4 regions of the Paenibacillus sp. YSY-4.3 genome follow, and region 2 is predicted to be linked to each of the others. Evidence: riboswitches for the same ligand, from Rfam matches in the RefSeq annotation. Region 2 holds a riboswitch; each other region holds the start of a gene.
What was found. A riboswitch is a leader RNA that binds a small molecule or an ion and turns the genes downstream of it on or off. The one in region 2 is predicted to bind cobalamin.

Region 1 (7,965 bases), on a different contig from region 2:
CGAAGTTCAATCTGCCGCTGCTGCCTACGACGACGATCGGCTCGTTTCCGCAAACGGCTGAAGTCCGCGCTAACCGTTCAGCCTTTAAGAAAGGCAACATCACCGAGGAACAGTACAAGCAATTCAACTTTGAGCGGATCGCGGAGTGCATCGCACAGCAGGAGGAAATCGGAATTGACGTCATTGTCCATGGCGAATACGAACGCAATGATATGGTCGAATACTTTGGCGAATGCCTGGATGGCTTTATTTTCACAGAGAACGCCTGGGTGCAGTCTTACGGAACGCGCTGCGTAAAACCGCCAATCGTATGGGGCGACATTAGCCGCAACAAGCCGATTACGGTAGAATATTCGGCATTCGCGAAGAGCCGTACTAACAAACTGGTCAAAGGCATGCTGACGGGTCCGGTAACGATCCTGAACTGGTCGTTCCCTCGCGAAGATATCAGCCTGAAGGAAAGCGCTCTTCAGATCGGTCTTGCCATTCGTGACGAAGTACTCGATCTCGAAGCCAACGGCATTGAGATTATCCAGATCGACGAAGCTGCATTAAGAGAGAAGCTTCCATTGCGTCATTCGGACTGGCAGAGCGAGTACTTGAGCTGGGCGATTCCTGCCTTCAGACTTGTACACAGCGGAGTTAAAGCCGAAACGCAAATTCATACCCATATGTGCTACAGCCAGTTCAGCGACATCATTCGCGATATCGATGCGATGGACGCCGATGTCATTACGTTCGAAGCGTCGCGTTCGGATCTAGCCATCATCGATGCAATTAACGAATGCGGCTTCCGTACTGAAGTCGGCCCCGGCGTATACGACATTCATTCGCCTCGAATTCCTAGCGTCGACGAGCTTAAAGAAACGCTGGGCCACATGCTCGACAAGATCGAAGTCTCCAAGCTATGGGTTAACCCGGACTGCGGACTTAAAACTCGCGGTGTTACGGAAACGTGGGCCAGCTTGGAAAACCTTGTCCAAGCAGCCAAAGAAGTAAGAGCAACGCTATAATAACGTACAAGAGGATGGGCTCAGTCGAGCTCATCCTCTTGGTCTATGATCGGGTAGCCGAATTCCGTAATGACGGTTTTGAGCTTCATCAAATAGGCGGCAGCCAGCTGGCTCAAGCTCGCCTTTTGATTCACGATGTAACCTACCTTTATGTTCTCGTCCGTACGAAGTCGTACAGATTTGATTTGTTCCCCGTTCAGATCCTTATTCAGTACGCCTGAGCTAATCGTATAGCCATTAAGCCCGATCAACAGGTTGAATAACGTGGCACGGTCACTGACCAGTATTTTCTTCTTGTACGTTCGCGTGCTGAGTATTTCCTCCGCGAAGTAAAAGGAATTATATTCACCTTGCTCAAAGGCCAAACACGGGAAGTCATCCAAATCCTCGATGTCCAGCAGCGACTTAGAGGCAAGTGGATGCTCCTCACTGATAAATACGTGCGCTTCCGCTTGGAACAGCGGATGAAATCGCAGATCGTTGTCCTTTAATATCTTTTGAATCACCTTTCGGTTGAATTCGCTGATATAAATGATTCCGAGCTCACTTCTCATATTCCGTACGTCTTCGATAATCTCGTGGGTACGCGTTTCGCGTAGCGTGCACTCGTACTCATCCACTTTAAGCTCCTTCAGCAGTCCGACGAAAGCCTGCACTGAGAAGGCATAATGCTGTGTTGAGATCGAGAACAGCTTCTTCGAAGGCTTACGATTCATGTACCGCTGCTCGAGAAGCTCAGCTTGCTCTACGACTTGCCTAGCGTAAGATAGGAACTCCGCTCCGTCGCTGGATAGCACGATTCCCTTGGACGATCGAAGGAAAATCTCAATACCTGCTTCCATCTCGATTTCTTTCACCGCATTGGATAAGCTCGGCTGCGAAATAAACAGCCTCTTTGCCGCTTCGCTTATCGAGCCGCAATTCACGATAGTCAGAATATATTTCAATTGTTGTAAGGTCATTGGAATACCCCCTTCACTAATCATCTTCTGCACGCCACGAGACTTTTCCCGCTGACTAGCCTAATGAAGCAATTTGCTCACCCATAACGGCATAGTGGTACACGTCTTAACGTGTTGTGTCTGCTAGCAACAATAAAAGGCGTCTTCCCTGTGAAAAACATAGGGAAAGACGCCTGCATAATCGTATATTATGACGGTTCATCTAACACCTTCCTATCTCCCGTAGGTACAGCAGTGCTGTCAGAACAGGCAGGTCTCCTGGCTCCGGAATCGTCACTCGGCAGCGGCCTTCCCAATCCATGTAGATCAGTGGCCGGTTGAGCTGCCTGCTCCTCCGTTACAGTGGCGGGACCGCGTCGGTATTGCACCGAACTTCCCTTTTAAGTCAGAACGACAAGCACGTCGCCGATCAGACACCTGTTCTCAATTATGCAATTTATACAAAGTTAATGATACCTACATCTTACTCGACAATTAACGATAAAAACAAGAGCAGCAGATGGCGATCAAAAGACCGCGCTGTATCGTAAAAATAAAAAAATCCGCGTTTTAACGCGGACTCGCAACGATATATCTTCATGCGCACTACTTGCGGGTCGTTCGCAGTTCCTATTCCTCATCTTCATGTTCGCATTCGACTTCAGTGAACTGATTTAACGGAAACAGAGTAGGAACCCTCCGGCCTGGCATCTTGATAAACTCGACAAAGTTTCTTCCAACACGGATGAGTCTCCCGTGAAGCTCACCGATGTCTTCTGCGGTAGCCGTCAAATCAAATGGCTTTGTCTTTTTAACAAGTTGGTTAAGGACAATAAAGAAGGAGGTTTGGGCACACCGTGAAAATTGGCGAGGCAACCCGTTTTACGCTGGCTAAATGGGTCCGGGGCCCAAAATTAGTTTTGCCCCGACACCCCAATTTTCGCCGTCACTTATGATACGGTTCTCCGTGCTACCTCTTGAGCCTGGGTCCGACAGTAAGTCAGTTCATTGGAGGGTTCGGCAAGAACTTGTGGCGGCGAGAAATTAGTAAATCTTATGTTGGCATCCCCACTAAGCGAAAAGATTGATTAAGTTGCCATCAGGGTCTTGCACGATCACGTAGCGTTATAACAAGCGACATGCGATAGTAGGCATTGTAGCAGCTCCGGTCTACTACGGCCAATGCCTCCTCAGGTCCAAGCCCAAAAGAATCCGTCGCGGTCCCAAGCAATTCTGCCGCCGTGGAGTTTGCGGAAAGCCTTCTTCACTTCTTTAGACAGCGATGTATTTCCATTCTCATTCACGAATACGAATTGTTCGCCGAAATGGGTCTTCACATATTCAATCGCATCGGTCTGGTATAGCGTTCCCGTAGACCTGATTTCCTTGACCATCCATTCAGCCACTTCCTGTGCGGTTACTTCCATAGGATTATTCTCCTTTCTACTCGCTTGCTGTCACAACTATAGCAATCCTCACTCAGCTTCTCATATTCTACTTCCGAGAGCTTATTCTTAAAAGTTTCATGAAATAGATAGAGTGAGGAAGACATAGGCATTTCCCTTGTTTTAAAATACATTTTTCCACTATGCGAAAAGGGAAGATTCATCTAATACTCTTCATTCTAGGATTCTAAGTTTTCTTCAAAGTCTTCAATATATTTTACCAAAACAGGGCTTTCCAAACCAAACATCTCTTCATTTACAACATAATGGGGTTAGATGAAGTATTGAGCCCTCTTAATAGACAATAGTCTAATTAGACTATATAATGTTTTTAGACCAATTAGACCGTAATAGTTATGAAAAGGAGTAAAGATTAAATGATACAATCATTTTTAATGTTGGGTCAGTCTAATATGGCAGGCCGTGGATTTTTGCATGAAGTCGACCCTATCTATCATGAAAAAATAAAAATGCTGCGTAATGGACAGTGGCAGATGATGACAGAACCGATTAATTATGACCGTCCGATTTCCGGTGTAAGCCTGGCGGCGTCTTTCGCCGATGCCTGGTCGAAAGCCAACCCCGATGAAGAAATTGGTTTGATTCCTTGTGCGGAAGGTGGCAGTTCCTTGAATGACTGGCATCGGGAAGGCATCCTTTTTCAACATGCTTTGTCCGAGGCTCGCTTCGCCTTGCGGTCCAGTCAAATCTGCGGAATCCTTTGGCACCAGGGTGAGAGCGACAGTTATCGTTCGCTACATGAAACTTATTACGAGAAATTAACCCTTATCATCGAGACCCTAAGAAACGAATTAAATCTTGATGAGGTGCCGTTGATCATTGGCGGACTTGGTGATTTCCTGGGAAAAACCGGTTTTGGACAGCACGCGACAGAATATCGACAGGTTAACGCGCAATTACAGCGCTACGCCAATGAACACCCGAATTGTTATTTTGTCACGGCGGCAGATTTGACCGCGAATCCTGATGGCATTCATTTAGACGCGGTTTCGCAGCGCAAATTCGGCTACCGCTATTTCGAAGCTTTTTCGAAAAAGTGTCATGTCCTGGAGCCCATCCCGGGGGAGGAGCAGTCGCTGAAAGTGGAGCGGGACTATTCGAAAACAGAACAGATTTACCTGCTTAGCATGGATTTGGCTTTGGGTAAAATCACGTACGCGGAATTCGAGGCGCAGATGGTGAAGGTGATGCAGCCTTGATCCCCTTACTCATTCTTGGCTTACTTATCCAAAACCCCGGCGCTCACGGCTATGAACTATTGGCCTTAATGGAAAAACGCCATTACAAATACATTGTAAACTTCACGAAAGGCTCGTTTTATTACAATCTGCAGCAACTTGAAGAAAAAGGTTGGATTGAACAAATTCAGCAGAATCCTTCAACCAGTGGGCGCGAAATTCGGAACTTTAAAATCACCGGATCGGGAATGGCTGAATTCGAAAAATTAATGGTCGAATACGGCACCAAATCGGAATATGTGAACCTGCAATTTTATGGGGCACTGCTCTTTGCCGATGAATACGACAAAAACAAATTGCTGGAACTGATCCAATCGCAAATAGACCAGGCTAAAACCCGAATCGCCCTCCTTGATGAGTACCTGTCCAACACACAAGAACTCTCCGGCACAATCGATTACTACCGCCGCATGAACGAAAATTCCCGTTCCCATCACTTGGTTAACTTAGAGTGGTTTGAACAATTGAAATCAGAAATAGTGGGCCTGTTGCATAATAAAAAAGAAGTTAAATAAACTGGTCCCCATAGACTGGACACTCTGAAAAAAGTGTTTAGGCTGTGGGGGCCTTTTTGCGCGACACAACATCCGCGATCTCGGCAACGTTGGGCTAAACCGTGAAAACTGTGGGCTGCTATCCATCCCGCTTCAGATCACTATATAGCATCTTATCTCTCAGCTAACAGTAGATTTAAGCATTGGACTAATGTTGCAATCTAATCAACATGTCATCGTCCAACATTAACGATCTTCCTAACCCTTGCTGGCTCAGTAGGGGTAGTGGAATGGTGGTTCAAGAATGGACAGCCTCTCCCTCCTTCGTTTATGGCGTGGCGGTTGGGGGCATTGCTTGAACGAAATCGTGAGTTTCTGGACACACCGAGCATCAAATAGCCCCCGCCCAGTAGTACAGGCAGGAGCTGGTACGATGCTATAAACGGACCATCACGGTATGCGACATCAGCGGAATTTAATTGATTATGGCACGCGGGCACAGTTTGGTTCTATGAAAAGACGATTGAATCGCCATTTGCGCACCAGCGTGCAAATACCTGTTTGGCAATAGTAAAGATTCGCCCTACTTGTGATAAGGTTCCCCCCGATTGATCTTCACCGCCCGATAAATCTGCTCGGTCAGCACCAGGCGCATGAGCTGATGGGGCAGCGTCATGCGCCCAAACGACAACCGCTGCTGCGCGCGGCGTAGCACCTCATCGGCGAGCCCATGGCTCCCGCCGATGACAAACACGACATGGCTCGTCCCATACGTGCCGAGCTTGTCGAGACTTGCGGCGAGATCCTCGGAGCTCCACAGCTCGCCGCCTACTTCCAGTGCGATGACATGCGCATCGCTCTTCACCTGGGCCAGCACGCGCTCACCCTCGCGTGCCTTCACAGCCTGCACCTCCGCCTCACTCATCGTCTCCGGCGCTTTCTCGTCGGGCACCTCCACGACTTGAAACTTCACATACGGGGTAAGCCGCTTCGCATACTCCGCGATCCCGTGGACCAAATACTTCTCCTTTAATTTGCCGACGGCCACTATTTGAATGAACATTTCATGCATCTCCTATCCAGCCTACCCCGGAACAGCGGCAGCTAACTTTTTACTCCATTGATCTTTTTCGCAATACATATCTCGTCTATGTAATTACCTCATAACACCAATACCATCCTGACAAAGGCGTTACCATTGGTTTAGCCCTAGCCCCTAATTAACCTACATACCCTAAGTAATTCCGCTTCCCCACTCATTTTACCCATCATCGCTCATCTACGCAAAAAGGCCGCTCTCCACACCCAAGGATGAAGAAGCCGCCCTCTACATTTAATCTATCATTCCAATAAGTCCGTGCCATCGACTCTATCCTTATGCACATCGCTTAGCCATCCGAAATGGCCGCAATTCACTTCCAGGTTAGCCGCACGTCAAATAATCAAAAACTTCGCCCGCTGCTCGCATTCCTGGCAGGTCACCGGAGGATCCCACTCGATAAATTTCGTTTGATCCAAATCGACAATGTCTGGGGCCTCCTCGAACTCGTCCACGAACATATCGATCGCTAATTCCACATGATCTTTGCAAACTACATACATAAAATGAAAGCATCCTTTCTCTAGCTCGTCTCACGATCCGCCTCTTGGTTCCACGGTAAACACAGTATACCCTTTTCAGTTCTACCACACTCCCGGGTAAAAAGGAACCATCTTCCCCACAAAATATCGCCTTCTAACCGTCCAAGTCCACGTCCACAGCATCCTCCGGCACGATCGCTTCTACCAGCCGACTCTCCAACTCCTCCGCATACCGGGCTTGCTCATCCGCGCTCCAGCCTAAATAAGAAGCCATATATGCGGCGGCAGGCCCCATCCATTTCCTCGCCCAGTCGATATCAAACAGCAGCGCCCCTGTCCTGCGAACGAAAATATCCTCCAACGTGACCGCCATCTCATGCTCCATCGCATACCTCAGCGGCACGCTGACTTCCAGGGGAAGTTCCCCCGCATCGAACACACCGGCCTCAACTTCCACAGCCGACTCAGTCCCCATCTCCCGTACCAGCTCAAGCAACCGATCCACGTTGGACCCGTAGCAAACCGCCCACTTTGCCGCCAACTCGCGAGGCAAGCCGAGGGCGATTCCCTCCGAGGTCTTCCTCTCTACATAGCTCTGAAAAGAAGCCGCTCCCCCCACATGTCCGCCTGAAATCGGCAGCCCCTTCGTCCTGCACGGCGGGTATCTCCCACCGTCACCCACAACAGGTACAGCAACGCCGCCTGTCTCAACCCCGCTACCCGAAGCGTCTTTACGGAAACCTCCCGTTTCTTCAACACGCCCATTTCTGTCCCCGTCCGTCCCACTGCCTTGGCCAGCCCTTTCCTCCAGCTTAGCCGCAACCCGATCCACCACGGTCTCCGCCATCTTCCGGTAACCCGTCAGCTTCCCGCCGGCAATGGTGATCAGGCCGGACTCGGATTGCCAGATCTCATCCCTGCGGGAAATTTCCGAAGGACCCTTCCCTTCCTCATAAATCAGGGGACGAATGCCGGCCCAACTGGACTCGATATCCTCCGTCGTAATCCGCAGCTCAGGGAACATGCCATTCACAGCATCGAGAACATACTGCCGATCCCGCTCCGTCATGCGGGGATGCTCCATATCCCCGGTGTACTCCGTATCCGTCGTGCCCACATAGGTCTTGCCATCCCGGGGGATGGCAAACAGCATGCGACCGTCCAACGTATCGAAATACACCGCCTGCCGCAAAGGAAATCGGCTCTGATCCACCACGAGATGGATCCCTTTC
Region 2 (7,965 bases):
CGATGAAGCAACTGGACAGCTGTCCAGCGACTTTTTTACCGGCATTGGACATCGTTGGCGTAGCGGCGGTCATATAGATGTTGCTCATAGCCCAGTAGGCTTCTTTTACAAATTCCAGACGCTTGTCTGCAGGCTCCTGGTGCATCAGATACATGGCGATGACCATGTAACGCTCTTGCGGCAGCTCCATCGTGCGTCCGTCAAAATCGGTAGCCAGGTAGCGCTCGGTGAGCGTCAGCAGGCCGATATAATCGAACAGCAGGTCGCGGGTCGGGTCAATCAGCTCGCCCAGTTCATCGATTTGCTCTTTCGTATAGCAATCGAGCAATTCTTGGCGGTAGATGCCCGCTTTGACTAGCTCGGTAATAAGATGGTAGAACGATCCGTAAGGCTCTTCCGGATACGCTTTGTAACGGCGGTTGACCGCTGCTTTTTTGTATAAGGTAGTGAGCAGGGCGCGGGCTGCGGCAAACTTCCAGTCCGGCTCGTCCTTGGTGACGAGTTCCAGAGCGGACATCGTAAAGGCGCTGCTGATTTCCTCGCCGGTGACGGAGTCATGTCTCAGCTTAGCGGTGACGCCGCGCAGCAGACGCTCCTTGTCAAGTGTATGTAATCCATCCAGAATACGGTCGGCGTAAATTCCGAGACGGTCATTGTCGAACGCAAGCTGGCGATTGTTGGGTTTCGTTACGAGTGAAGGCATGTAAAAATTCCTCGCTTTCCTGAAGTGGGATATTTAATCTTCCAATTCATTGTCGAATCTTGGATGCTCAAATCTTTAATTCTTAAATTGCAACTATTCCTCGAAAAAAGAGGCGCTTCATACGCGGGCTCAAAAGATCGCAATTATACGATCTTGATCGATAGAAGAGCTTTGAACAGCCACGTTATGATTTGGCGCCAGTGACGTCAATAGAACGAACACAAATTATAATTATACTAGAAACAGAGTCGGCTAGAAAGAGAAAGTTGGCTGCCATTCGACAATGCCGCGCTGGGACAGGCTCGCCGGAATGTCGATCAGCCTTTGATTGGAGCTGCCGCGATAGAGCAGGGATGGGTCCCGTAATTCATCGACATAGCGCCCGTCCACCAGAACCTGGCAGCGGCTTAACAGTCCGTATTCCGGTGACTGCGTGTCCTCGGTTAATTCCTCGTACGTATACCCGCTGTAAATCCAGACGGATAACGAGCCTGCGGCCTCGCGCAAACGATCGAGGAAAGCACTGACCTGGGCTGCCGAGAAAAAAGGGTCGCCGCCAAGAATCGACAGTCCGCTAAGCAGCGGGTTGCCGGCGATGTCCTGGATAATTTCCTGCTCCCGTTCGGAAGTGAAGGGCTCGCCGTAATTGAAATTCCAGGTGGCCGGACTGAAGCAGCCCTTGCAATAATGGCGACATCCGCTTATAAAGAGCGCCGCCCGCAGTCCTTCGCCTTCATTAATCGATTCCGGGTAATAGCCGCAAATGTTCATGTCGAATGCTTCAGGCGGTCGCGGACCTCGGCTTGCTTGGCGGCGTTGAACCGCGTCTGGAAATCCCCGGTCAAATATCCGGTCACGCGCCGCAGGCGGCGGATATGGACGTCCTGCTCGCTGGCGTTGCAGGATGGGCAAACAGCGCCGATGATTCCTTCATAACCGCAGCCCGAGCAGCGGTCAATCGGATGGTTTATGCTAAAGTAGCTCACTTGCTGCGACAGTGCGTACTGAATGATTCTCAGAAACGCGGCCGGATTGCTGCGGGCGTTGCCGTTCAGCTCAATGTAGGAGATGGCTCCCGCATTGCACAGCCCGTGGAACGGTGCTTCCAGCTCGATTTTTTTAGCTGCGCTGATGTCATAGTATACCGGCACATGAAAAGAGTTCGTGTAATATTCCCGGTCAACGACGCCAGGAATTTCCCCGTAGTTAGCCCGGTCTCGCTTGGTGAACTTCCCGGACAACCCTTCCGCCGGAGTGGCGAACAGGGTAATGTTCAGGTTGTGCCGTTCGCTCTGACGGTCGCAATAGTCGCGCATGAAGGCGATCAAATTATAAGCTTTCTTATATACATCGGCATCTTCACCGTGATGTTTACCATACATGGCTTTCATGCATTCCGCGACCCCGATGAAGCCGATCGACAGGCTGCCGTGCTTGAGTAGCTCTTCCACCGTATCCTCGGGGTTCAGATGTTCGCCGCCCTCCCATACGCCTTCGCGCATCATGAAGTCGGAAGCCTTCGCTTTCTGGGACGATTGAATCCGGAAGCGGTGCAGCAGCCCGTCCAAAGCGATATCCATATAACGTTCCAGTTCACGGTAGAAGCCTTGTTCATCTGCGGTTTGCCGCTGTCCTAACGCAATGCCATGTTCCAGGCCCAGCTTGACCAGGTTCAGGGTATTGAAGGACAAATTTCCTTTACCGGAAAGGCGGTTGCGGCCGAAGCGGTCGCTTAGCACCCTCGTGCGGCAGCCCATCGTGGCAAATTCGGTATCTGGGTTCGCCGGATTGTAGTACATCAGATTGAGCGGGGCGTCCAGGTTGGCGAAGTTCGGATACAGCCGCTTGGCCGAGCATTCCGCTGCTTTCAGGAACAGCTCGTAATTGGGTTCTCCGGGCTGCTGATTAACGCCTTGCTTGCATTTAAAAATTTGAATTGGAAAAATCGGCGTTTCGCCGCTGCCAAGTCCGCGCATCGTTGCGGCAAGCAGGGAGCTGATGACGAGTTGTCCTTCTATCGACGTGCAGGTGCCGTAGTTGATGCTCGTAAACGGAATTTGTCCGCCCGCCCGGCTCGACATCGTATTGAGATTGTGAATGAGGCTCTCGGCGGCCTGCAGCGTTTCGCCTTCGATCTCTTTGACTGCATATTTGAAAGCTCTTGGATACTGCGCTTGCAGATCGGAGCGAGCCATTGTGATGAGGCCGTACTCGGCGTCCTTGTCTCCTTCTTCGAAGTAGTCCAAGCCTTTGCGGAAATATTTGATGAAGGATTTGGTCACATAAGGCGCCAGGTCATGATCAAGCTTGTTGGCGGATACTCCACCGTATTGCGCATTTTGCTGGGATTGAAAAATAATCGCCACGAGCGCCATCGCCGTCATAATTGAATTCGGCGGCCTTACACTGCCGTTCCCGGTGTTGAACCCTTCGCGCAGCAGCTTATCGAACGGAATAAAGATACAGTTCGTCGTTCCGATCGCATATTGATCCAAATCGTGTACGTAGACGACATTGTCTTGAATGGCCTGAACGAGTGGTTTAGGCATGACAAAATGGTTCGCATACCATTTCGCGTATTCGCTGCCGAATTTGCTCATCTTGCCGGAGAAGCTTTCGCCGTTCAAGTTAGCGTTCTCCCGCAGCACTTCAAGATTGCTGCTCGCAACGATCTCTTCTCCTAATGTAATAACTTCTTCCAGCATGTCTTGGCGGCTTGTATAAACCGGGTTCATAATCGCCATAACAAAGTTTCCCTCCCGAAAAACTACACATTACAACCATATAAAAGGCATTTCCGACTGTGCAAGGTTGGAAATGCCCGAATGCGCGTTGGAAGAACTGCTTGGATCATCCATTAGATACAGGATAGATACATATGTAAGCTGCAAGCGGACACCTACCTGTTCCTCGCAGGTTCATCTGGTACTTGGTGTCAATACAGAATTGGGCAGGTATCCTGGCTTCCGGTTTCTTCGCTGACGCCTTCCCGCAGATGGCTAGCATCTGCAGTGGCCCTTGTCAGTAAAGTGCTGCAAAGAGCTTGGTGAGCTCTTGCAGGCACCCGGTCACAGTGGCGGGACCGCAGCGGAATTGCACCGCACTTCCCTTTTAAGCCCCAGCCGATCAATAGAGGGCTGGATCACCCGATTCCACTATATTTGGTTGTCTGCAACTTACATTACCCCAATATGTAGTGTTTGTAAACAGACAACTTCACCAGCCGAGTGATGAAAAAGTATGAAAAAACTGGTGAAAGCAACCCTGATGCGGCGAGTGGGAGATGAAGAAAAATTGTGAACATTTATCGCGGCAATTCATGGTCGTATTTTTTGCGCAGGTGGTTCAGCTGTTCTAATTTGCGCAGGTGCTGCTCTTGGTTTTTCATCCCGGTAGCGACGATCAGGTTCTCTACCAGGAAGGTCGGGGCGATCATCGAATGGAATTCCCAAATCTCGCCCCGGCTGGCATACAGGGTTACGTCGCTTTGGCCCGAGAAGTCGGAGACAAGGCGATCGGTAATGAGTACTGTACGGTAGCCGCATTGCTTGGCATGGTCAGCGATCACTTTGGCTTCTGGAAGCAATCGGACGAAGCCGAAGAGGACAACGACGTCTTCGCCTGTAATATGGAGCAGATCCTCGAACAGCTCGCTGCCTCCGCGATCAAGGTGATGGATGGACAGGCCGAAGCGGCTGAGGCGGTAATGCATCAACTGGGCCAGACCGGACGAGGGACCCGGGGCATACAAATATACTCTGCGCGCCGTGACAAGTGCATCAACAGCGGCGTCAAATGCTTCCTGTGAATAATGCTGCAGCGTGCCTTCTAGATGCTCAATGCTGGAGGCAAGGAATTGACCTGGAAAGGACGCCGCGTTTGCTCTATCCATGATGTTTTTCATCTTGGCGGCAGGGGTAACTTCCAAATGCTCGCGAAGCTGGTTTTTGAAATCTTTAATATTTTTAAAACCGACAGAACGCCAAAACCTCGATACGGAAGCGATGCTGAGTCCCAAGTTGTCCGCGATTTCTTGTTCGGTCAGAAAGAGGACGGTTTGCATGTTTTTCTGAATATAGTCGGCAATTTTATATTGACCTGGGGATAAGGTTTCTAAATTCCAGTCCAAGTTCATCGGGGTGGCCTCTCTTTCTTCGGTTGAATGGATAGCTTTAGATTAACATATCCGCACGAGGGCGGTAATGAGAATCTAGCAAGGAATGATATATTTTTTTCATTAAATAAATTCATGAAATAATTTTTACATATGATTTACAAGATATAGAAGCAGCATTAATATTTCCCTCCTATAGTGGAGCTATCTGAAACCAGGAGGGGAAGCTAGAGTGGCTCAATTAAAACAAAGGTATGTATTAACCCAGTCCCAGAAAATGATGGTATTCATTCTATCGATGTCGCTGTACGGTTTGTCGAATATGATCACCGAACTGATTCCGTCGGTTCAGCTGGGACCGATCGAACTGTCGGTCGAATACTTCGCGTTCATCCCGCTGACGCTGTGCATTTTGTTCCATCCGTTCTATGCGGCGGTCGGGGCGGCGCTTGGCGAAGTCATCTTCGGCGAAATCATGCTAGGGCAATTCGGCGGACTTGGCGAGCTGGAGAAGTTCATCGGGTTCTCACTGGCAATGTTCATCGCCGGGACGCTGGTGAGCGATCCTCAGAACCGCAGACAGGTTGGCGTCGCAGCGATGATGGGAGTCGTCATTCACCAATTTATCAGTTGCGCGGTCGATATCGCCAAAGTATGGATCGGTGTGGAGGAGTTTGAGGCGGTGCCGGGATTAGCGCAAAGCGTTGTGGTGGTTGAAGGAGTGGCTTTTCTAAACGATGTTTTGTTCTCAGGCATTCTGTTCGCGCTGCTGCCGACGTTGTACCTTGTGCCTCGTTTATATGGGAAAATCGAACCGCTGCTTGGCATGAAGCCTAGAAATAATAAGATGAAATATTCACTCGGTGAAATTATGGCTCCCAGATTAATCGTCGTTTCCGTAATACTGGCCGTTCTGGCTGCAGTTGCTGAGTTCCTGGCTGAATCGGATATGGCGCTTGTTGAATGGGATGCCGACTTCCTGGAAAGCATCGGCGGCTGGTTCATCTGGGTAAGCATCGGCGCTGCCGCCGCGGTGGCATGCCTTACGATTTGGATGCTGGTTCGCAGGGGAAAACGCTCGGGTACGGCAGGCACCGGGATCTAAACTATAGTGGAGGTTAGGGCATGTATCAAGACAGGACTCTATTGCAGGAGGCGGAGACAGCAGAGCCCGATTGGATCGTATCGATCGATAACGTGACTTTTACATACCCGGGCGCGGAGGATCCGGTGCTTAACGGGGTGTCATTGCAGATTAAGCGCGGTGATTTCGTAGCCGTCATCGGCGGCAACGGGAGCGGGAAATCGACGCTGTGCAAGACGCTGAACGGATTGATTCCCCACTATTATGTCGGGGATTTTGAGGGGAGCGTACGTGTGAACGGGCTGCAGACTTTGGAGCATGATGTTGCCCGTTTGTCGCGCCATGTCGGTTACGTCTACCAGGATTTCGAGAATCAGCTTATCCGTCCTACGGTGCTGGACGACGCCAGCTTTGCTCCGCTGAATTACGGGTTCGAGGATTATCGGGAGCGCGGGCTGCGGGCATTGCGTTTGGTGGATCTAACGGTGGATCCGAAAGAGTTCATCTGGCAATTAAGCGGGGGGCAGAAGCACCAGTTGGCACTTGCCGGAGCAATCTCGCTGGATCCGGATATCCTGATCATCGATGAGCCCGTGGCCCAGCTTGATCCTTGCCATGCCAGGGAGATCTACGATTTGCTGCGCCACCTGAACGAGCAGCATAGCAAAACGATCATCGTTATCGAGCATCATACGGAGTTTATTGCTGAGTATTGCAGGCAGGTCGTGCTGATGGATCAAGGCCGGGCCGTATGGTCGAAGCCGGTAGAGGAGGCGCTTGTGGAGCTGGAGCAGCTGCGGTTCAGCCACATTTATCCGCCTCAGGTTACCCAGGCCGCCGCCGAGATCGCAAAAGCCTGGGAACGGGATTCTGCTGGGATGGACGGTAGTTGGCCTAGCCTTGGTCGGTTCAACCTGGGTTCGCCGCATCCCGCACCGTACCCGATTACGCTTGACGAGGCCGCAGCTTACTTTCAGCGGCTGCAGCAGCTGGAACCCCAGGAGGAGCCCGGCGGGATGGTCAGAATCACTGCTGATTTCGATGCTGATGCTGGTATTACTCAAGCTAATACTGACGATAACCCAGACGCTGACCCGATCATTGAAGCCAAGCATGTCCGTTTTTCCTACCGGACGGTGAGCCGGGAACGAAAGAATGTGCTTCGGGATGTCAGCGTAACGTTTAGAACAGGGGATCTGGTGGCCCTCGTTGGTAATAACGGGGCAGGGAAATCCTCCTTCATGCGGCTGATCACCGGGGTAACAAAACCTGAAAGCGGCCGGATCGTCGTCAAAGGAATGGACACGGCTGCAACGACGCCCGAGCAGCTCGCGAATACAGTGACTTATATTTACCAAAATCCCGAGGAAATGTTCATTGAGGATTCGATCCGCAAGGATGTGGAGTTCTTTCTCAAGGCGCGCCGCGTGGACGGATATCAGGCCAAGGTAGATGCCATTCTGGAGAGCTTCGGGTTGACCGGGCTGCAGCATCGGGACGGTCGGCTGCTCAGCGGCGGCCAGCAGCGGCGCGCCTCGCTGGCAATCGGGGTGGCGATGAACCCCTCGGTGATTCTGCTCGACGAGCCGACGGCGAACCTTGATATCGCGACCCGCAAAGACATCACGCGCCTGCTGCAGCAACTGAATCGTCATGTGGAGACCGTCATTGTGGCAACCCACGACATGCAGCTGGTGGCGGAATGGGCGAACCGGATCATCGTGATGCATCAGGGTGATATTATCCGCGACGGTACGCGGGAATCGGTATTCGGCGATGCCGGACTGCTGGAGCAAGCCGGGCTGCGGGCGCCGCAGATTTTGGAGCTCAGCCGCAGGCTGGGGATGGCGCCGCTTAGTTATACGGTAGACGAATTTGTGCAGCGTTGGAACGAATCAAGGAAGGGGGCGGCAAGGCATGGAGTATGTTCGTAAACTGATGGACCGTGTGTCCGTAGAAGGAGTTAAAATTGAACTGCTCAATACGGCCTACGGCAACGGCAATACGTTTTTGGCCAGGCTGGATCCGCGAACGCTGTTCTTCTGGTATTTGTATTTCGGCATC
Region 3 (7,965 bases), on a different contig from region 2:
AGCGTTACAGTAATCACAAAGGCCGTCCGCGGTGCGTATGGTGTAAGCAGATACAACAGCTTGTCCGGTGTCACGACCAAATTAAAGGCGATGAAGACAAGCAGCATGTTAAGCAGTGATAGGGCAAATATCGCGCCATACACGATGGCTTCCATCGTAACAGGGCGATCCCAGACGTAGAACAGGATCGTGGCACCCCGGCTGGAGAACAACGGATTCGAAATAAATATGACAAAGGCGATGAGTAAGTAGCCTTTAATTACTTTTTTCAACGCTCTCCCCCCATCGAGAGAGAAGAGGAGTACTACAATGCATATGAAAGACACCAGCGAATATACGGGATGCTGAAACATCATGCAGGCTCCCAGTAATACAAGGAAATATAGCATGCTTAATTGTGGATGCAGCCCTGTAAACCCATATACCATATCAGCTCTTCCCATCCCATAACCCGTCCTCTGCGCCAGCGCCCAGATCTTTGCCCAAATCTTCCGTGTACAGCCACCGAATGTCATCCCCGGGACTCAGCGGCCAAATCCCCGCGCTTCGGTTCGGGAATTTGCCATTTACGCTGTACATCCAGCCGCTGCCCGAGCCTTTATCGAATTCATATAAATTATCTATGCCCTGGACATAGGCCGTCGCTCCGCTTCCGGTATACTCCATTTGCAGCTTTTGGCTGCGGGTAGTCTTCTTCAATACATCCAGTACGGACTTGGAATCGCCGATGTCTACCTCGGTCGTTCCCATAATCGTGCCGATATCCGGCGGTCCAACGATGGTTAACGTTACGGAACCGCCAGAGCCAGCGGCTGCATCCGTGGCACTATCTTTGCCAGGCAACGCGCCGGAACCCGGGGGCGTAGAGGATATGGCCGCTCCCGAACCGCTCTGAACTGGCTGAGGCTTAACGCCCTCAGCATCATCGAACTTCTTTCCTTCACCGGCCTGTTTGCCGGCGTTAGGCTGCACCGCTCCGTCGGGAAGGGCTGTAGATGACTCTTCAGCCTTCGCAGCCAATTCACCAGCCGTGCCCTGCGCAGCGCCACTGTCGCCGGATTCAGCGAGCGGTGTCGCTTCTTTGCCCCCAGGCTGTAAAACTGAAGACGGCTCATCTCTGTCCGGTACCGTCTCTTGCGGCGATCCGGCCCCCCCGCTCTCCGTACCGGAATTCCCAGAGTCTGCTTTGGCAGAATGATCCTCATTACGGGACACTTCGATAGATGAATTACCAGATGCATCACCAACCGAACCAATCCGCTCCGAACGATCGCCTCCGTAGAACCATACCGCAGCCAGCACGATAGCGATAATGGCCAACAGCCCGAAAAATTTGTTTCTATTCTGCCATAATGTCCTGCTCCATTTCGGCATATGCCCACCCCAAGCTATGATAATCGTATAAATAGGGAAAGAAGGAGGCTTAAGTCTCCTTCTCCCAGTTAATGCTATGGATTAAGCATGGCATGCATTTTCACGATCACGACAGCAGCCATTTCTCTAGTGACTTGCTCATGCGGCCGGAAATAGTCGCCGTCTCCCGACATGAGCCCGGATTGAACAGCCGAATCCACATAAGCGGCAGCCCAATTAGATACTTGCTCACGGTCTTTGAGAATGCGGTTCGAGGTTGTGCTATCCCCTGCATTTGGCAGCAATTGCCCTTGCATGCGCACAAGAATCGTAGCCATTTCCTGTCTTGTAATTTGCTGATTCGGTCCGAATTGGCTTTCGTTCAAACCGGAAATCATGCCTTTCTCCTTAGCCGCAGCTACATATCCGGCGTACCAGGAGTCTTGGCTGACATCCTTGAAGCCCGCCGCATTCCCAGACGGCTGTTCGCCTGCCAGCTTGACGACCAGCACCGCGAATTCCGCACGGGTCAAACCACGCTTCGGCTCAAACTGCGGCGTCGCCGCTCCCGTACCTGCCATCAAGCCCAGCTCAGTTGCTTGTTCAACCGCTCCCTTGGCCCATGCAGATATGGAGGCTTGATCGCCGTAGACAACTGGAGCCGGCTCAGAGACGGCAGTTTGTATATCGGACATATCAAATAACGTGCTTTGCTTCTTCAGCATCCGTTCATACGCGCCAAGTGCCATTAGCCCCTGGTGGGTTGCCATATAATCGCTGGCTCCTCCTGCCGTATGGGCGAACCCGCCATCCTTGTTCACATATGCTTGCAGCGCTGTAAGCAGATCGCCGCCGCTCTTCACGAACCGCTGATCATCCAGCGGGATATTATGGCTGGACAGAGCAATAATCACCTGCGAAATGCTCTCGCTCGCTTCTACACCCCACGCTTTAAAGCCGCCGCTTGCCAACTGCTGCTGCGACAGCCAGGCCAGCGCGTTTTCCGCAGCCGCTTTAACCTCTTTGCGGTCCTGATATTTCGCCAAGGCTTGCAGCGCCATGGCCGTCATATCGATATCGCTTTGGCCGTTGGACTCTTTACTGATCGGGAATCCGCCATCGGAATTCTGCTGCTGCAGCACCGCAGCGACCAGCTTATCCCGCGTCCACAGCGCATCGTTTGGAATATCAGCCTTGGCTGCATCCAGAGACAGCAAGGCGAATACGAGTCCGTTCGTGCCTTGATTCGTCATGCGCGCATTGTTGTAGATTTTCTCCAGCAAATCTGTCCCGGCCACGCTGCGCGGATCCTTCCCGATTGCGGTGACGGCCAGTACCATGCGTTCATAGTCTGTCACTAAGCGGAATTCGCCGTTCTTCTCACGAACATGGCTCTCGAGTACCGAATAATATTCCGCAGGCACTTGCTTGCCGGAGCGAGCCAGCGCTAAAGCGTCCCAATCGTTAAAATTATCATGCTTAGCGAAGCTGCGATTGTTCAAAATCCAGTTCGAAGCATTAGCAATCGCCGCCTTAATGCGCTCCAGGGAAGCCGCTTGCTGCTCCGGCGTTGCCACTGCTACCTGTCCTAAAGCTCCTTCGGCCACGCCGATGCCAGCAGGACCGCCAGCTCCAGGCGCCCCGGCACCCGGTGCTCCGTTTCCGGCGTCTTCTTCTTCAAGATCTTTGCCGAGGTTCGTAGTATAACGCCAGCGAAGAACATCGCCGTTCTGCAGCGTATACAGTCCTGCGCTGTAATTTGGAAATACCCCATTTACCTGATACATCCAGCCGCTCAACGGCCCTTTGTCAAACTCGCCTAAACCGTTTATCGCTTGTACATAAAGGGTAGCATCAGAACCAATGTAATTCATAGAAATACCGCGCCCTTGCAGTACTCTCTTTAGGACTGTAAATGCGGTATCTCCATCCTGGAGCGTAACTGCCATAGACGAAACAATGTTTCCTTCGCCAATCGTATGTTTCTCTACAGACAAAGTAATTGAACGGGTAGCCGGTGGAGTTACTACGCCGCCCCCGTCACCCGGGTTACCACCAGTGCCAGGCGTGCCACCCCCATTGCCGGGAGCTCCGCCATTTCCTGGATTGGTACCTCCGTTGCCAGGATTACCGCCCTGTCCAGGAGTATCCTTAGTTTTCAAGTCGTAAGCAATAAACTCCGTAAAATGCGTCGTCTTGATGACTAAATCGCCATGATCATCCGCATAGGCATAAACTGCATCCTGTCTTACCGAAGAATCGTTGTATTTCGGAATTGGATTAAAGCTTCCATCGCTGCCGACCCAGCCGGCATGCCTGCTGCCTTGCCCAATCAGCTTCAAAGTTACATGACGGCTGAAATCAATTCTGTCACTGCCGCCTACCTTCACACGAATTGCAATCTGAGTAAGTTCCTCATTCGTTAAGGACAACTTGTCGTTTACCTTACTGATCAACGTACCATCCGTGGTGCTCAGCTTGCTAGGCAGTTGAATTTGGCGGTTCCAGCCTAATGAGCGGACCTCGGTATCCGGTGCAATATCGAAATACGTACTGTCCGTAACTGAAGTTACCTACGGCAATTGCGCTCTAGTGAACTCAAGGATGACCTTGTCTTCCGTCAACGGGTCTCCATATGACCCGTTCTCGAAATGGGTCTCGCCGTCCGGAACATAAATAATCCGTTCGTGAACCGGCCCAGCGGAAGCTGGAACAACGACACTCACCGTCTCGCTTTCGCTCTGCCCGGCTAAAGCCCCAGCCAATGCCTGTACGGTAATTATGCCTTCAGCAGCTTGACCTGCAAAAGCAATGTTAGCTTGCTGGTTGTTGCTCATGGTTACGCCAGCAACCTGCAGCCCTGTTGTGCCGGTGTCGATAAGCCAATAATTTACCTGCCCTGCAGCTGGCGTAAACGTATCCCCTACCAGCTTGATTTCAATCGCAGGGTTCGAGGCTCCATGACTAATTTCCAGCGCTGCCGCCGATATGCTGGCCCAGCGGCTGTAATAGAAATGGACCTGATCGCCGGGCTGAATGACATATTCGCCCGCTCCGACCCAAGGAGCAACCCCATTGACGGTGTACATCCAGCCGTCCCAGCCGCCCAAAGTTCCTGCGACTTGTCCGCCAATCTCCGTGACGTAAGCATTGCTCCCGCTGCCCGTAATGCTGTAACTAATCGGCGGCACAGCGGTATCAAGACCCTGCTTCATAACATCAAGCGCCGTAACTTCCCCGCCGTTCGGTGATACTGTGACTATCTGAGAAGCGTAAAGCTCGCTGTCCATTCCGGTCACTTGCAGCTGTGCCGATATGCTAGGCTGAACCGGCGCAGCTTCAGCAATACGATACCATGTCGATTGCCCATGCTGGATGTCGAGCAGCGCAATAAGCGCCTGCTCTGTAGACATGCTGTTCATTCTCGCATCGGCAGCTTTCCATTTGAAGGAGCCGTCAGCCATCTGGAACAGCGCGTATGCATCCAATACCGAATGGCCGTTCTTGATCCATTCGGAGGATAGTGCATCGTCGCTTACGGCCACTAGACCAGAGACCGTAGTAGACAGACTGTTCGAGTTGTCACCGGAGCCCCATGTTCCAGGTGAGTTAAACCCGCCATTATCGAGCTGCCGCTGCTTCAACAGCTCCTTTGCGCGCTGAATGGCGCTGTCCACTGCGCTTTGCCCCTGATAATTGCCAAGCGCCAGCAGCGCCATGCCGGTCATATCCGTATCGCCGGACGACCCGGTTGGCGTTAACCCGAACCCGCCGTCCGCGTACTGGCAAGACAGCAAATAGTCTAGAGCCTTTTTCGCCGCCGCATCATCCCATGTGCCTACGTTTGCACCGAGCTTGACTCCGGCATCCAAGGCAAGCATGGCCCAGATGTGCTTGTTAACGCCGCCGATCGCCCCCGTAGCGGGGTTCTGCTGCGCAGCAAGCTCAGCCCATAAATTTCGATCCGTCTCCCAAGCATGCGCTGGATCTTTCCCCATAGCCAGCAGCCCAAATATGTATCTGATATGCTCGGTACCCGTGTTATTTGCCGCCAAATTAGGCGCTGTCGTCTCCCAGGAAGGCAGTCTCCATTTTCCATCCTGCAGATCTGCTCCTGCACCCCATATAGCCACGAGCTCCCACCAGGACTCGATTCGTTTCGTCGAGCTAGCATCACTATACTGCTTGGCATAGTAATCCATGGTGCTCGCAATCATACTGTTCAACTGAGTGTTGTTTGCCCCTCCTGCCGCCTTGGCGAGCTGAGGATTTACTAGAGACAACAACAGCACGAAGCTCATCCATACGGGCAAGCTTCTCTTCATCCCATTCTTCCAACTGTTCAACGTCCGCTCTCCTTTACCATTGTTTTTTGTGGACAACAAAAAAACACCTTTCCCGTAGAGAAAGATGTTCCTGAAGATTTGTCCGTGTAACACTATACACACTCGGCCGCTCCAATGACTAAGCATGACGGCAGCAGCACGAATAAACATCTCCATCTCATCCTCGTGAGAAATCACAGAGCTCTTACACGGCAGGTCTCCTGGCTTCGCATCATCGCTTCAACTATCCCCTTCCCGTTGATGATCAACAGTGGTTTTACGATAGTCAGCTCCGCGTTACAGTGGCGGGACCGCGTCGAATTTTCATCGAACTTCCCTATTAAGCTGCTTCATAATAAATTATGGGCAGCACCGTATAAGTAAAATATTAAATTGGTTGATTCCGGGTTATTGTATCAGACTTCACGGGATTAGACAAAGGTTTTTCTGCCTTGCTATCGCGAAAACGGCAATTGAGCCGACGTGTCGTTGGAGTTGTTCTTGCCCAGCCGCTTCTTCAAATAACTCGTTAGCCTCAGCTCGATAAGTTGGTAGGATAGATGCGACACTACAATAGAAATGATCAGCGATAATGCAGCGTATACGGCAAATGCCAACCAAGGCTGATGAACAAGCATGCTCAGCTTGGGGATCACTCTTTTGAGCGGAAACATAACCATCGTATGCCACATATACAGACTGTAGCTGATTTTCCCCAAATATTGCATCGGGCGAAGCTGCAAAAACCGGGACATTAACCCGTGCTCCCGCAAAATGGACTGAAAGAAAAAATAGCTAATAATTAACGGAATCAATATATACACATGCCTGGCGTTATAGTGATAGCACATATATAGGAGCCCGAATAATATTATCCCGTTCAGATACAAAGCTCTCCTGTAAGGATACACCCTGCGCAGAAACGACTCTGTAAAATAAGAGGCGATACCCACGACAAAGAACAGCATGTCCGGGTGATAGTATATGAGCATCGCACTAACTAGCAGCATAATGCCTAAAAGAATAGATTTAACAAATACAGGAAGCGACTTCCTGCGATAAATGATGTAAATCAGGCCCGCCATGAGATAGAACGCCATTTCATAGCTTAATGACCAGGCTACGATTTGGGCAATAGGCAGGGGAAATACGCCTGGCAGCAGCAGCAGGTTGGAGAAAAAATGAACCGTATAGCTGGCAAAACCGATATTGTCCATCCATTTATAGCCGATCCACGGCCCTGCCGCAAATATGAGAATATGAATTAGCAAAAACACCGGATAAATCCGAAGGATTCGGTTCAAAGCGAATTTCCTTACCGTCCCGTGCCGAAGCAGCGTCTGCGTAATGAGATAGCCGCTGATGACGAAAAACAGATTAACGGAAATCGGACCAGCATAATTGATGAAATAACTCCAATGACTGCGAGGATACTCCCTTAAGTACCCCTCAAGGATCGACGAGCCGTAAATATGAAAAATGACTACCGAGATTGCAAGCCAACCCCGAAGCCCTGTCAACGTAGTATTTATCTTCTTCATACTAGTACATTACCATAGAAGGTCTTGATAATTGAATGGCTATACGGACGATTCTAAAAAAAAGTGCATGAAATCATTGAAGAGGCCACCCCCATGCACCTTAGCATGGGAGCGGCCTCAGTTTCTTGTTAATAGATTTAAATTGCAGACTAATCAAATCGCTGCGTCTTATACCACTTGCTTTCCCTATGCATGATCTTATCCATAATCATGTTATAAGAGGCACGGAGCGAAATGACCAGGAAGAGCTGTGCGTATGTGAAATACGTAATACAGGACAAGACAAAATTGCGGACGTTGCTCTGCCCGATATCGGAAGCCAGTGCCAGGTTGATCTGCAGCACATACAAATAATACATCAGCGCCCAGGCGATAATCAGGTAAATGTACACATCGCCCTCAAACTGGAAGGGAGACAACACCTCCGGCTTAAATAGAGCGATCAGCCAATAAGCAATGTTCACGACAATAATGAGGTCGGAGATAACGATCGTAATCAGAAACCAGAAATAACTGGCCGTAAAGAAAAGCACATGCAGCTTGATGCGCCAGCTCGAAGGCTTGAACAAGTGGTGGAAATTATCCAGTACCACCTGATAATTCCCTTTGGCCCATCGTTCGCGCTGCTTCATATATACGGAAAGCTGCTCAGGCTCCTGCTGATAAGCCTCGGCTTGCGGGGCAAGCGCAATGAGCTGGCCTCTTGAGAGGATTTCAAACGAAATGGCCGTATCTTCGGTAAGCGC
Region 4 (7,965 bases), on a different contig from region 2:
GCTGGCAATACAAATGACCATGCTCGTCTTAATGCCCAGCGGTTTCTGCTTTAGCTGACGGTCGATGCCGATGAACAAGCCGAACAGAAGCGCGATAAACAGCTTCATTATAATTTCCCATTCCATTAACATTCTTGATCTCCTCCTGCGTATAGAGTGAGTATAAGTGGAACTGCCATGTTTATGCAATCAAAATAAGACTACCCCTCAGGTTATCTTATAACCTATTCAGGGTAGCCTTATTGTTTACTATTATTATAAAGATCAGCGGATTACTTGGCGCCGATTAGCGACTCTTTAGCGCGGTATTGATTTGCGGCCAGGACCATGTTCTTCAACGATTTCACGGTCTCATCCACTCCCCGCGTCTTCAGGCCGCAGTCCGGATTGATCCAGAACAGCTCAGGATCAAGCACTTGAAGCGCACGGTCGATCATGGAGGTCATCTCCTCAACCGACGGTACCCGCGGACTGTGAATATCATATACGCCTAAGCCGATGCCCAGATCGTACGTGTGCTCTTCAAAGCTATGAACTAGTTCGCCATGGCTGCGCGAAGTTTCAATGGAGATGACATCCGCATCCAGGGCGCGAATGGAATCGATGATATCATGGAACTCGCAATAGCACATATGGGTATGGATTTGCGTCGTATCCCGCACAGTCGAAGTTGTGACGCGGAACGCTTTGACGGACCAGTCCAGATACCCCGCCCAGTCTTGGCGCTTCAGCGGCAAGCCTTCGCGCAGCGCAGGTTCGTCAACCTGAATCATTTCAACCCCTGCCTGCTCCAGCGCCTCTACCTCTTTACGCAGGGCTAGCGCGATTTGATAAGCGACTTGCTCACGTGATAAATCGCTGCGCACGAAGGACCAATTCAGAATCGTGATTGGCCCAGTCAGCATTCCCTTGACCGGCTTGTTCGTAAGAGACTGCGCATATTCCGTCTCCTTCACCGTCATCGGCTGGTCGAAATCGACATCCCCATATATAACCGGCGGCTTCACGCAGCGCGTTCCGTAGGATTGAACCCAGCCGCCATTCGTAAAGGCGAATCCCGGCAGCTTCTCGCCGAAGAATTCCACCATGTCCGTACGCTCAAATTCGCCGTGTACGAGCACGTCGATGCCGATTTCCTCCTGAAGAGAAATCCATTGCTGAATATGCTCATTAATGAATGCATCATATTGCTCCTGGCTCCATTCTCCCTTACGCCATTTCTGACGGGCGGAGCGAACCTCTGCCGTCTGCGGGAAGCTGCCGATTGTCGTTGTCGGAAGCAGCGGCAAATGCCATTTTTCTTTTTGCTTCTTGCGGCGAGTTGCGAACTCGCTTGCTCGCGTTGCCGGCTCGGCGGCGATCTTCTCTACCGCTGCCGCTACGTTTGCCCGGTTGCGTGCGGGATCCTGGGCTAGATTATCAAGCGCGAGGCGATTGCTTTCGAATATACTCTTCACACTGTCAATGCCTTTATTAACCGCAGCGCTCAATGCCACGACCTCATCCAGCTTCTCTTCGGCAAAGGACAAAGCGTCGCGAAGCACCGTCACCAGCGCCTGCTCCTGCTTAGCCGACACCGGTACATGCAGAAGACTGCAGGACGGCTGCACGATTACCTCGGCACCGGAAGTAAGTTCCAGGATCTCCTTCAGTTGCTGCTCCTGGCGATACAAATCCGTGCGCCATATATTGCGGCCATCGACGATTCCCGCTCCCAGCGTCTTGCCTGCCGGGAATCCAAACTTGCGAAGGGCAGCCAGGTTGCCGTCTGCGCCATGAATGAAGTCAAGGCCGATGCCTGCTACAGGCAAGGATACGACTTCCTCATAACGGTCAACCGCTTCGAAATATGTCTGCAGTAGAACGGAAATTTCCGGAGCCTCGCGCTGAATCGTTTCGTAAATGTTTCTAACCCGCGTCATATCCTCGGCGGATACAGAGGTCACCAAGGACGGTTCATCCACTTGAACCCAGGTTACGCCTTCAGCAACCAGCTCTTTAAGCACTTGAACATATAGCGGCAGCAGCTGCTCCACCCAATGATCCCACTCTGTTGCTTCATTAAACCCTTTTGACAGCTTGAGGAAAGAATACAGCCCGATCAGCACGGGTCTTCCTTCGATGCCCAGCTGCTCTTTCGCTTCCTGGTAAGCAGCCAGCGGACGGTTTGTCGTTAGCTGCGGTTTTCTGCTCCCAAGCTCCGGAACAATATAATGATAGTTCGTGTTGAACCATTTCGTCATTTCACTCGCCGGCGCTTCTTTATTCCCCCGGGCAATCGCATAGTACGTATCAAGCGATACCTCTCCGCCGCTATAGGAGAACCGCTCCGGAACAAGTCCGAACATAACAGCCATATCGAGGACATGGTCATAGTACGTAAAATCGCCTACAGGGATAATTTCGATGCCCTGATCCCGCTGCTGCCGCAAATTATGAAGCCGGATCTCCGTCAACTGCTCGTGCAGTTGCTGCTCGTTCAGCTTGCCAGACCAGTAGGCTTCAATCGCTTTCTTCCATTCCCGTTGCCCGCCGATTCTCGGATAACCTAAATTTCCGCTTTTTACCGTATGACTCATTAATAATTCCTCCCCAGTGTATGTGTCTTTCCAATAACAAAAAGGGCCCCCTATAGCTGGAATGGCTAAAGAGGACCTCGTCATGCTGCGCGATGGTTCAAATCTTTAACACCTCCCTATCTCCCGTAGGTACAGCAGTGTTGACAGAACAGGCAGGTCTCCTGGCTTCAGAATCACAACTGGACAGCTGCCTTCCCGATGACGGATCATCAGTGGCATGAACGCTTCCAGCTCCTCTGTTACAGTGGCGGGACCGCGCCGGCATTGCACCGGACTTCCCTTTTAAGCTTCAATCGACGGCGATTAAAGCACCTGTTCCCAAAATATTCGGTTATAAATATAAAATTTATGTTACTTCATGTTGTCAAATAATACAATACAAATCGGATTAGTCCTTGAATAAAAATGCAATAATTATGCACAAAAATCAATAATTATCAGCAACGGCCTTATTCAGCATGCCAATGCAGCGGTCTAAGTCGATCTTTACCTGCTTCTTATATAGCTCTGCCTTCTCATGCCCTTCATCGGTGAAATGATAGAGCACAATTTCCTGGAAATCTACGCTGGGATCATTCCCTTTCAGATGCTTTGTACGGTACAGTACCCCCTCCTGTACCAACTCATGAAGGGCCCGATAAATTTCGCTCTGCGGGGGAACATAGCCGAACGGCTTGAATTCCTCCTTCAACTCTTCGAGCATTTGGTAGCCGTAGCCCCTTCTCTGCTCAACCATCGAAATCAAATAGAGCTTAATGTAAGCTCGCTGTGCAATCATAAAAGCCATCGTCCCGCCTCCTGCTCTTTCCTAAAGTATAGAATAGCTATGAATTTTTCACAACAGCTGTCTATATTGCTCTTTATTACATATACATAGTTTACTAAGTACGTAGAAATGAGTAGGATTTGCAGATAGGAGCAAGAGAGGTTTTTGGGCTTTATTGTTGTGAATTTTTCATATATTGAAATATGATCATTAGAAGTTAACGTTCGACCCAGCCTTGCTCCAAAGCGTATCTCGTCAATTGCACACGATTTTCCAAATGCAATTTTTGCAATATATTTTTCAAGTGGTTTTTGACCGTTTGATCGGAAATTTGCAGCTCCTTAGCGATTTCCCGGTTGGTCATCCCTTTGGCGACCCAATCCAAAATCTCGCGCTCCCGGCTCGTAAGCGGGTGATCATCACTTTTATTTTTCTTCGATAGCGGAAATTCCTGAAGAATCCGAAAAGCCAGCTCGCTGGACAGCGGAGCTTCATCGCTAGCGACCGCCCGTAAATATTGCAGCCAGGTGCCCGGCTCCAAGTTCTTCAACAAATAGCCCTGTGCTCCTTGCTTCAGCGCTTCAAACAGATGAGCCGCATCATCGGAGACGGTAATCAACACGATTTTGACATAAGGATACTTCAGCTTGATCTCCCTCGTCGTTTCCAAACCGTCTTTCCCCGGCATATGAATATCCATCAAAATAAGATCGGGCATCCACAGCTCCGTCTGCAGCAGGGCTTCGTCTCCATTCTCGGCATACCCGATTATTTCAAAGCTGTCGTCATCCGATAATATTTCGCCGATGGCCTCTCGGGCATGGGGATGATCGTCAACGACTAACACTCTTACCTTCATAGCCCCAATCTCCTTCATGAAAATGATATATGTGGTTTTGCTGGCATACTCCACCGAATATACGCCATAGGCCTTGGGCCTGGCAAGCCTTTGCGGCAAAGTAAAAAGCAGGGCGAAAACAATCGCCCCGCTAACCCTGCCTGGTATTCTGACCTTTCCCGTTTCTTACTTCATCAACTCCATGATTTCATCTTTGATCGATTCGGATTGCGGCCCGAACACGATCTGCACCGCGCCTTGACCCAGCCGGATGATTCCCGCAGCGCCCAGCTGCTTCAATGCCGCGTCATGGACGAACTTATCGTCTTTGACAATGAGGCGCAGCCGGGTTATGCAAGCATCTACAGATTTAACGTTGTCAGGACCGCCGATTTGCCGCAAAATTTTAGCGGCGCGAGTATCTGCCTGTGGCTTCGCTTGGCCTGCCTCGCTCGAGGCGCTGCCGCTCAATCCATCCTGCTGACTCGGGCCGGCAAGCCCTTGGCCATCCTCATTATCCAACTCGTCAGGCTCATCTTCTCGGCCTGGCGTTTTTAGCTTCAGCGCTACGATGAGGACGCGGAATAATACGTAATACAGAAACGCAAAGACAAGCCCGACTGGAATCAGCAGCAGCGGCTTCGTCGAAAGCTGATAATTGATCGCATAATCGATAAAGCCGGCGGAGAAGCCGAAGCCGAGCTTCATACCGAGCACATAAGTCACATAAGCGGATATTCCGCTAAGCACCGCATGAACTACATATAACACGGGAGCCACGAACATGAAGGCAAACTCCAGCGGCTCGGTGATTCCCGTCAAGAAGGATGCGAACGCCGCCCCAATGAAGATCGAACCGACCGTTTTGCGGCGCTCCGGCTTCGCTGTGTGCACAATAGCGAGGGCCGCGGCCGGAAGGCCGAACATCATGATCGGGAAGAAGCCCGTCATGAACATGCCTGCGGAGGAATCTCCCGCAAAGAACCGGTACAAATCGCCGTGAATCACAGTGCCGGCAGCATCGGTGAAGCTGCCGATTTGGAACCACACGATCGTGTTGAGGATGTGATGCAGTCCAAACGGAATCAACAGGCGATTCGAAATGATATGAATTGCGGAACCGACGCCCCCTAGGCTCGTCACCCAATTTCCAAACACGTCGAGGGCCTCCTGGATTGGAGCCCAAATGAGACCAAATATAAGTCCGACCAGCACCATCGTAAACGCCGTGACCATCGGCACAAATCTTTTTCCCCCAAAGAACCCTAGCCAATCCGGCAGCTTGATATTATGAAACCGATGATACAAATACGCAGAAATCGACCCGACGATAATGCCGCCAAGCACCCCCATGTTGAGAACGGTTCCTTCGGCGATCAGCCCTGTGAACACGCCGGGCACTACCTCGAGCACCCTTAGCAAAATAATATATCCGATGACCGCCGAAAGGGCGGCCACCGCATCCCCGGCCAGACCAATCGCAACGCCTACCGCAAAAATAAGCGGCAAATTATCAAATATAGTCGTTCCGCCGGCATCCAGAAATGGAGCGATATACTTGTTCAGAAAGCCCCCTATGCCTTCTCCGAAATGGAAATCCTTGATGTAGTCGATATTGCCAAAGCGCATCAATATAGCTGCCGCCGGTAATGTAGCCACCGGAAGCATCAACGATTTACCGATTCTTTGCAGGAATGCCAACATGCGATCCTCTTCCTTTCTACATCATTATTCATCAGTTATTCGAAACCGCTTTCAATTAAATCTATATGTCTCTACCTGCTTATAAGAACTAATCCCACCTTATGCTTGTCATTGAAACATTTCTGCGCATACCGCAAACTTGCGGGTGGCCAAAATCGCACAACACAAAAAAGAGCCCGAGAGCATCCGACTCTTATTCGGAAGCTCTCGGGCTCCAAGCTTCTAATCATATAAACCATCGTAACCTATGCGGTTCATTTCGGCCGCACTCTATTCGTTGCCGTCGCCTGAAGCGGATCATCCGGCCAATAATGCTTCGGATAACGGCCCTTCAAATCCTTCTTCACCTCAAAATAAGCGTTGTACCAAAAACTCCGCAAATCGGCGGTAACCTGTACGGGACGCCGAGCGGGAGACAGCAAATGCATGATAACCGGAACATTCCCGTAGCCGATGCGCGGCGTGTCCATCATGCCAAACAGTTCCTGCAGGCGAACTGCGGCATACGGCTCTCCCTGATCATAATGGATCTGGATTCGAGAGCCGCTGGGAACTGTCAAATGCGTTGGCGCCTGCGCATTCAATTCCTGCTTGAGCTCCCATCCCAGCTCATTTTCGAAAATCATCGCCAGAGACAGGGACTGCAAGTCCGCTCGTTTACGAAAGTTGGCGATATAAGGTGCTAACCACCCTCCCGCGGATTCAGCCAAAGCATCGTCGGAGAAATCCGGCCAGCGCGCGCTCAGCTTGCGGAGAAATCCGATACGGGCCTGCAGCTGCCTTGCTTTATCATTCCAAGGCAGTATCTCCACGCCCAGTGTCGACACGGCATGCAGCAGCGCCTTCGTAAAATCCTCGGCCACAGGCTGTACCGGCTGCTCCCGAAACACAATCGCACCAAGCGTCTCCCGCAGGCGAACCCTGACAGTCCCTGCTGCTTCATCCCACTCTGCCTGTCTCTCTTCCTGGATATGCTCGCCGTAATACTGCGTTAAGTCATCCCGTTCTAAGGGAGCGGCCAATAAAATCCGCCCCTCCGTCCCTTCATCGTCGATTTCCGCTATCGCAAGGTATGGGGATTCCCCAAGATGCTGCTTCCTGGCGAAAACCGCGCCGCGGCCGTTGCGCAGCAAATATCTTCCGTCAGCTCTGCGTTTGGCGATGCGATCCGGATAAGCAAACGACACGAGTGTGCCGCAAGCATCAAACCATTGCTCATCGCCCGCTCGCTCTAACTCCTTGATTCCAAGCCTACGCTCATATTGGGCGCTCATGGCTACCAATCGCTGAATATCGCGATCTTCCACCTGAATCGCCGGATCTCCTGTGTTCCGGGAAAAACTGCCTTTTCCCATCAGCAGAGCCAGCCGGCTGCGGATATCGTTGTCTTCTCCAGCTCCAGCGGCCCCCCTGAATAAGTCGCGCTCCTCTAGAAGCGCGGCCAGGCGGCAGGCTGGCCGGCCCAGCCCCAAATCCGCCGCCTTCAGCAGCATATGCGCAAGACGCGGATGCAGCCCAAGCTCGGCCATCCTGCGGCCATGCCCGGTAATGCGCCCTTCGCCGTCAAGCGCTCCGAGCTGCTGCAGCAGCCGCACGGCCTGCCGATAAGGCGCCGCAGGCGGCGGATCAAGCCAAGCGAGCTCCGCTGGCGAGCCCGCCCCCCATGCCGCCAGCTCTAGGGCGAGCGGCGTCAGATCCGCCTCGAGCATTTCCGGCGCAGTGCGCTCGGGCAGCATCCGGTCCTCCGCTTCGCTCCAGAGGCGGTAGCATACGCCGGGCGCGGTCCGTCCGGCGCGCCCCCGCCGCTGGTCAGCGGAGTCCCGGGCCGCGCGCACGGTTACGAGCCGGCTCATGCCAGTGCGCGGGGAGAACAGCGCCGTACGCCGCAAGCCGCTGTCGATCACCACCGTCACGCCCTCGATCGTCAGGCTTGACTCAGCGATCGACGTGGCTAGCACCACCTTGCGCTTGCCCGGCGGCGCTGCCGCTATCGCCCGCTGCTGCTGCTCCGCAGACAGCGCGCCGTATAGCGGCGCCAAGAGCACATCGCTAGGCACCGCAGATGCCAGCGCCCGCTC

Region 1: it holds a riboswitch for cobalamin, as region 2 does, so the genes downstream of both, ACYUJT_RS14675 (LysR family transcriptional regulator) here and ACYUJT_RS07925 (anaerobic ribonucleoside triphosphate reductase) in region 2, are expected to answer to the same signal.
Region 3: it holds a riboswitch for cobalamin, as region 2 does, so the genes downstream of both, ACYUJT_RS15970 (DUF4430 domain-containing protein) here and ACYUJT_RS07925 (anaerobic ribonucleoside triphosphate reductase) in region 2, are expected to answer to the same signal.
Region 4: it holds a riboswitch for cobalamin, as region 2 does, so the genes downstream of both, metE (5-methyltetrahydropteroyltriglutamate--homocysteine S-methyltransferase) here and ACYUJT_RS07925 (anaerobic ribonucleoside triphosphate reductase) in region 2, are expected to answer to the same signal.

Annotation. Positions count from the first base shown of each region.
Region 1 is NZ_BAABMC010000004.1:65,716-73,680, reverse strand. It holds gene metE (5-methyltetrahydropteroyltriglutamate--homocysteine S-methyltransferase) at 1-1,013, shown strand, start outside; gene ACYUJT_RS14675 (LysR family transcriptional regulator) at 1,034-1,975, opposite strand; cobalamin riboswitch at 2,207-2,411, opposite strand; gene ACYUJT_RS14670 (DUF6953 family protein) at 3,145-3,381, opposite strand; gene ACYUJT_RS14665 (sialate O-acetylesterase) at 3,777-4,619, shown strand; gene ACYUJT_RS14660 (PadR family transcriptional regulator) at 4,616-5,173, shown strand; gene rlmH (23S rRNA (pseudouridine(1915)-N(3))-methyltransferase RlmH) at 5,736-6,215, opposite strand; gene ACYUJT_RS14650 (CxxH/CxxC protein) at 6,587-6,754, opposite strand; gene ACYUJT_RS14645 (glycerol-3-phosphate dehydrogenase/oxidase) at 6,888-7,965, opposite strand, start outside.
Region 2 is NZ_BAABMC010000002.1:207,178-215,142, reverse strand. It holds gene ACYUJT_RS07935 (ribonucleoside-diphosphate reductase subunit alpha) at 1-703, opposite strand, end outside; gene nrdG (anaerobic ribonucleoside-triphosphate reductase activating protein) at 956-1,474, opposite strand; gene ACYUJT_RS07925 (anaerobic ribonucleoside triphosphate reductase) at 1,471-3,447, opposite strand; cobalamin riboswitch at 3,636-3,868, opposite strand; gene ACYUJT_RS07920 (MurR/RpiR family transcriptional regulator) at 4,008-4,838, opposite strand; gene ACYUJT_RS07915 (cell division protein FtsQ) at 5,050-5,922, shown strand; gene ACYUJT_RS07910 (ABC transporter ATP-binding protein) at 5,943-7,835, shown strand; gene ACYUJT_RS07905 (energy-coupling factor transporter transmembrane component T family protein) at 7,819-7,965, shown strand, end outside.
Region 3 is NZ_BAABMC010000004.1:348,399-356,363, reverse strand. It holds gene ACYUJT_RS15985 (energy-coupling factor transporter transmembrane component T) at 1-428, opposite strand, end outside; gene ACYUJT_RS15980 (DUF4430 domain-containing protein) at 430-1,374, opposite strand; gene ACYUJT_RS15975 (S-layer homology domain-containing protein) at 1,449-3,809, opposite strand; gene ACYUJT_RS15970 (DUF4430 domain-containing protein) at 3,927-5,699, opposite strand; cobalamin riboswitch at 5,873-6,070, opposite strand; gene ACYUJT_RS15965 (acyltransferase family protein) at 6,134-7,198, opposite strand; gene ACYUJT_RS15960 (glycosyltransferase family 2 protein) at 7,369-7,965, opposite strand, start outside.
Region 4 is NZ_BAABMC010000001.1:1,166,535-1,174,499, reverse strand. It holds gene ACYUJT_RS05535 (MgtC/SapB family protein) at 1-132, opposite strand, end outside; gene metE (5-methyltetrahydropteroyltriglutamate--homocysteine S-methyltransferase) at 273-2,579, opposite strand; cobalamin riboswitch at 2,714-2,910, opposite strand; gene ACYUJT_RS05525 (helix-turn-helix transcriptional regulator) at 3,007-3,366, opposite strand; gene ACYUJT_RS05520 (response regulator) at 3,563-4,204, opposite strand; gene ACYUJT_RS05515 (PTS transporter subunit EIIC) at 4,370-5,887, opposite strand; gene hrpB (ATP-dependent helicase HrpB) at 6,142-7,965, opposite strand, start outside.